DNA from 2 places in the Brevibacillus sp. IT-7CA2 genome. Region 1 is predicted to be linked to the other one. Evidence: riboswitches for the same ligand, from Rfam matches in the RefSeq annotation. Region 1 holds a riboswitch; the other holds the start of a gene.

Region 1 (3,156 bases):
TGGTCACTCCTGTCAAAACGATCGGCTCGACAACGTTGCCTTTTACTTCCCCTTTCAGTGCAGGAACGGCCCCTTCGCGTATCGCCTCATCGATCGTTGCCATCAGGTTGGTGACTTGCCGTTGATTGATCAACGGACCGATTACTGTGTCAGGATCATTTGGGTCGCCAACCTTGAGTCCAGATACTTTTTCCACATACAGATCGAGGAATTTATCGTATACATCTTGGTGAACCAGAACCCGGTTAGCCGACATGCAAATCTGACCTTGGTGGGTAAAGCGGCTGAATACCGCTGCATTGACGGCATACTGGAGATCCGCATCCTCCAAAACAATCAGTGCACTATTGCCGCCCAGCTCCAAAATCGCCTTTTTGAAATGCTTCGCTGCCACTTGCGCAATATGGCTTCCTACTTGGCTAGAGCCTGTAAACGAAAGGATGCGCGGAATCGGGTGGGAGACAAAACCATCGCCAATTTCAGCAATATCCGTCACAACGACGTTGATCAAGCCTTTTGGCAAACCTACTTCTTCAAAAATTTTCGCGATGAGAGTACCACCCGTGATTGGCGTGTGCTCATGCGGTTTGAGGACGACGCCGTTGCCCGCGCCAAGAGCTGGCGCTACGGACTTCATCGACAGATAGAACGGGAAGTTGAACGGACTGATGACACCAACAACTCCTGCGGGAATCCGATACAATCGATTTTCTTTTCCGTCTACGGGAGAAGGAAGAATTTTTCCTTCCATGCGTACCGGGAACGTAGCCGCCTCGCGAATAATATCCTTCACAAGCCCGATCTCAAAAAATGCCTTCAGTCGGGTTCCACCCAATTCACGAATGATGATCTGAATGATTTCTTCTTCATTCTCTTCGATATAGTGAACAGCACGCTCCAACATTCGGGATTTGGTATAGGCATTCACTTCATCCCACTCTTTTTTCGCGTCGGCTGCCGCTTTGTAAGCCGCGTCGATATCCTCCAAATTTGCCATTTTGAATTCTGCGATGACTTCCCCGTTGTAAGGGTTGATATCTTGCAATGTCTTCGCGCCAAGTCCGTCGCGCCACTCCCCATTGATGTACTGCTTGTCCAGTGTTTGAAGGATTGACATGCTTTAACCTCTCCCTTTTGTAAAGTAAATAGGCCCCCTTCGCATGAAAGGAGCCGTAAAACTAAAACAGCAAAATACACTGCTAGTCGGCAACCCGGCTGCCATCGTAACGTGTACATTAGGCCCGTGGCTTTGCGTCCCCAATTTTCAGTGGGTTTGCCCATTCATAGCGAATGCTGATATGATTTTGTCGAAAAAAGGAAAGTTATGGAGAATCTTACTTTGATTATAGTACTCTATTCCTAATAGTCAAACAGAAATATGTAAAATTTTAGTGAACCAAATTGAACAAATACCAAAAAATCCGCATCTCTTGGGATACGGACTCCTGGTTCTTCTTCCTTATGATCACAATATCTTTTTGACATCCTTTACGCTCGTCGCGAGCATTTGCTCTACCGCGTTGGCGTCCCTCACATGCTTGGTCAAGCCTTCATTCAGCTCTTCCAGCAAGCCCTTCGCATCACTTACCTGTTGGGACACATCGTCAGCAAATCGCTTTTGGTGCGCGATGATTTCCATCACACCTGACACTTCGACGTTCAGTGCCTGGAAAGCGTTCACGATCTGATCCGTCTTCTCCGCAGCATCCTTGCTGGTAGAAAGTCCGTTTTTGATCGCACTGCTGCTTTTTTCACTGTTGGACAACGCTTCTTTTGTTTCTTCCTGAATCTTGCCGATCAATTCTGCAATCGTCTTGGTCGAGTTCGCTGTCATCTCGGCCAGCTTGCGTACTTCATCTGCTACTACAGCAAAGCCTCGGCCCTGTTCACCCGCACGTGCCGCTTCTATCGCTGCATTCAAAGCGAGAAGGTTGGTCTGATTGGCAATGTCACTGATCACCTTGACGATGCTCGTAATTTCCGAAGAGCGCTCTTCCAAGCGGCTCATGGACTTGGACGTATGGACCGATTCTTTGTCGAGCAGGCTCATGACTTCCACAACGTCCGTCATCGCCTTCTTACCTTCATCTGCACGCGCTACCGATTGTTTACAGATGTCCGTCAAGCGCTCTCCTCGATCCGACAGTTGGCTCGCAGATTCATCATCCCGCTCGTTAATGACCTGGATATTATCTACGACACGCTTCATCCTCGTCACCAATCGCACCGTTTGCTCTGATTCGGCGTTCATCGCTTGGTTCGAAGTGAGAATCGCACCCATCTGTTCGTAAATACCGCGAAGCTCATGTTTCCAAGCGTCTTGGTGGCCTGCCATTGTGGTTGTGGGAGTTGCCACTGTCGTCGCTGCTGTCTCTTTTTCTGCTAGGCCTTTGTCTTTTTTCCAAAACATCCGCTTCTCTCTCCTTTGTACCCATCAATTGTCACCTCGGCGGCTATATACGCGGGACTCGATTATTCCCGGATGTTGTTTCGCCAAGCTCAGCAAGTTTTCCAAGAAATAATAGTGACCCTCCAAGAGCTCCACGTCTTTACGCTCAAAATGCTTCGCCTGCAAATACTGCTGCATTTCCAAAGCATAGCGCTCCAGTTTATCGTGAAAATCGTTGGCACGAAGCATTTGCTCCACTTCTGGATATTCTGTTTTCAGGCGACTGAGCTCGCTGTATACACGCCCACCCTCCAGAATCATCTGGTAGGCCGTACGCTCAAGCGTAGCTGTCGTAGCTGCCTCCTGCTCCTCACGCTCCTCACGCAAAGCTGCCAAGTACGTGATAAAATGGTAGACAGTTAAAAACAATGGTCCTAAAAATAGAATGATCCCTGCTTTGTACACATGCTGATTGGACAAATTGCTGATGAGCAGGAACAAGTGAAACAAGATCGCACCCAACCATACATAGATGATGATTTGGTGATTGATCTTCCCTGCCTTTTGGTGGCGAGAAAAGGCAAAGGTAAGTCCGAGCAGATAAAAGGCAAGTAACGTAAAGCTGGCAGAAAACAAAGCCATCTCCATATCGATTAGCCAATCTGCGTCGGCGGGTATTTCGATAAAGAATTCAAAAGCGAGCACCAGCAGTGAGAACAGCAACCCCATGATCCAAAACCGGCTTACTTCCGAGTCATTCCTCCGCC
Region 2 (3,156 bases), on a different contig from region 1:
AGTTGAATACCTTGCTGTGCGTTTTGGTTGCCCGCGGTCATGACCTCTACCGCATGATGCGTATCCTGCTGGATTTCCCCGATCAGCATCGCAATTTTGGATGCGGATTCTTCGGATTGGTTCGCCAGTTTTTTCACCTCTCCGGCAACGACAGCAAACCCACGTCCATGCTCGCCGGCACGTGCTGCCTCAATCGAAGCGTTCAAGGCAAGCAAATTGATTTGCGAGGTCAACTGACTGATCGTATCGAGAATGCCTTCGATTTCTTTGGAACGATTGTTGAGCTGCTCGATGGCTACTGTCGCCTTCGATGTTCCCTCGCCAATGCTTCCCATCTGGCGAACTGCCTGCTCTACCACAGCAGTTCCTTGTTCTGCCTGCTCTGTTGCTATCTGGGCAGCCTCTGAAACATGTGCAGACGTCTCCGCGATTTTCACGATGCCTGCTGCCATGTCATTCATAGACAATGCAACATCCTGCGAGCTGGTGGCCTGCGCCTCTGCTCCCTCAGAAATCTGTGCAATAGACAAGCCGATTTGGTTGATGTTTTCCGTCGCTTGTTTAATGCCTTCGGATACTTCCTGACTAAACCGCTGTACTTGATCAGACGACAGAGTTACGTCTTCGATCAAATTTTTCAAGTGCGATACCGTCTGGTTAAAGTCACGTGACAGAACTGCAATCTCATCTTTTCCATCAACCGTTACGGTCTCTTTCAGGTTCCCCTGCGCCACTACATTTACTGCGTGATTCAGACGCTCAATTGGTTTCACCATGCGTACAGCCAAGAAATAAACGAGGACAACCCCAATCACCAATACGATGAGGGAAATAACCATCAATCGGGCTGACAGTTGATCGACAGGTGCATGCAGCTCCGCTACGGGTGCAGTGATGTATACGCCCCAGTTCAAACTGGTAGGAGAATAGGAAGCAAATCGCTCTGTATTCTCGTATTTATATTGGGCGATTCCATGATTCCCTTGCCTGATATCTTCAAAAGCAGTCTGAAGCTCAAGAATACCCATGTCGAGAATCGATTCCTTCAGAATGTACTCGCTATTCGGATGATAAATAAATGTTCCTGTTTTGCTTACTAAAAAGGCGTAACCAAATTGGCCAAATTTCTCTTCGGACACCTTTTTTTGGATTTCATTGATAGGAATAGTAGAACCGATATAACCGTATTGACGATTGTCCTTCATCAATGGAACGACAAGGGTCACGATGTTATTCCCTGTCCGCTTCGAAATGACTGGCTCGGAGACAACAACCTTCCCTTCCCCTTTACTAGCTTCCTTAATATGCGGACGATCCGAGATGTCGGTCACTTCTCCCATGAAATTGATCACTTTCTTACCGCTTAAGTCATGCGAAAAGAAGAACGTCTCAAACTCGGGGTTTTTCTTTTGGGCTTCTTGAATGAGTTTCAGGTCGTATTCGACATTTTGATCAGCCGACATCAACCCTCCGATCGTACTTACAATCTCAATTTTTTCTTGAAAGAAACCATCGATACGAATCGAGAGATTGCTAGCTGACAACTCAGCTTCTTTGTCCAGACTGTCTGCTAAAAGATTGGAAGCACTCCAATAGCTTGCACCGCAAACCGTACCCAAACTAATAACCAACAGCAGGCACAAAACGATAATTAGCTTATTCTTCAAACTATTTTTCATACCGAATCACTTCTCCCTTCTCTTTTTTCAACAAAAAAAAGACTGCCCACCGACAGTCCGTCATGACTACGGTATGGCAACCCGGCTGTCCTAGCTGCGAAAGTCATTTGACTTCCGACCTTAGACCCGTGGCTTTGCGTCCCTGCCTTTCAGCAGGTTTGCCTTTGTCATTCTTTGTTGTTTTTTCAATTAAAGTCCACATTTTTTCAATCTCACCTTTCATTTCCCATAACTTTCCGCCAATAAACCTCAAAATGGAAAAAAAGCTGACAACCTTTTACAGTTGTCAGCTTTTTGTCAAACTTTTTTGATTAGCTTAATCCGATCACTTGCCCATCCTCGTCTACATATAACGATTCCGCAGCTGGCTTTTTCGGGAGGCCTGGCATCGTAACCAAGCTACCGGTCAGTGCGACGATAAAACCAGCTCCTGCTGATATGCGCACTTCACTCACTTGGATCGTGAAGTCAACAGGTGCCCCCAACAGATCAGCGCGATCAGTAAAGGAGTACGGTGTTTTCGCCATGCACACAGGCAGATGGGACATGCCCATTTCTTCTACCTTTTGCATCGTTTTCAATGCAAGCGGCGAAAAGACAACCCCTGATCCACGGTATACTTCTTTCACGACTGTCTCAATCTTGTCTTTAATGCTGAGGTCTTCCTCATACAAGAATCGGAAGGACGAAGGCTGCCCTGCTGCACGAGTCACTTTTTCAGCCAACTCGACACCGCCTGCTCCTCCTTCTGCCCACACTTTGGACAGCGCCGCTTCGGCTCCGGCCGCTTGGCACAGCGCAATTACGGCATCGACCTCTGCCTGGGTATCCGTCGCAAAATGATTGATAGCCACCACTGCTGGCACACCGAACTTCTGCAGGTTTTCCAGATGGCGCTTGACGTTTTCGAAGCCTTTTTCCAGAGCAGACAAGTTCTCCACTGCGAGGTCAGGTACTTTTACCCCGCCGTTGTATTTCAACGAACGAACCGTAATGACCACGACAGCAGCCGATGGAGTCAGACCTGCTTTTCTACACTTGATGTCAAAGAACTTCTCCGCTCCCAGATCCGCACCAAAGCCCGCCTCTGTTACGACGTAATCCGCCAGCTTCAAGGCCATCTTGGTTCCGATCACGCTGCTGCACCCATGCGCGATATTGGCAAAAGGTCCACCGTGAATAATGACCGGAGTTCCCTCGATTGTCTGTACGAGATTGGGCTTGATCGCTTCCTTCAAGAGAACGCACATCGCATCGACCGCGTTGATTTCTTCTGCCCGTACTGGCTGATCATCGAAATCGTAGCCAATAATGATATGGTTCAACCGCTCGCGCAAGTCTGCTAGATTCTCACTCAAACATAAAATCGCCATGATTTCCGACGCGGTCGTAATCATGAAGCCATCCTCACGCGTCATTCCATTTCCGTCACCCAGACCAACAACGATGTTACGCAGTGCGCGGTCGTTCATGTCCA

What was found. Region 1 has a riboswitch for cyclic di-GMP ahead of ACM6JA_RS24775 (aldehyde dehydrogenase family protein). Riboswitches for the same ligand answer to the same signal wherever they lie in the genome.
Region 2: linked by a shared signal. The riboswitch ahead of ACM6JA_RS30640 (methyl-accepting chemotaxis protein) and the one ahead of ACM6JA_RS24775 (aldehyde dehydrogenase family protein) in region 1 are both predicted to bind cyclic di-GMP.

What each region holds. Positions count from the first base shown of each region.
Region 1 covers NZ_CATKQT010000051.1:263,780-266,935, forward strand. Annotated here, with positions in the region: gene ACM6JA_RS24775 (aldehyde dehydrogenase family protein) at 1-1,117, opposite strand, end outside; cyclic di-GMP riboswitch class I at 1,203-1,288, opposite strand; gene ACM6JA_RS24780 (methyl-accepting chemotaxis protein) at 1,466-2,410, opposite strand; gene ACM6JA_RS24785 (hypothetical protein) at 2,435-3,156, opposite strand, start outside.
Region 2 covers NZ_CATKQT010000055.1:143,045-146,200, reverse strand. Annotated here, with positions in the region: gene ACM6JA_RS30640 (methyl-accepting chemotaxis protein) at 1-1,679, opposite strand, end outside; cyclic di-GMP riboswitch class I at 1,752-1,852, opposite strand; gene ACM6JA_RS30635 (formate--tetrahydrofolate ligase) at 1,991-3,156, opposite strand, start outside.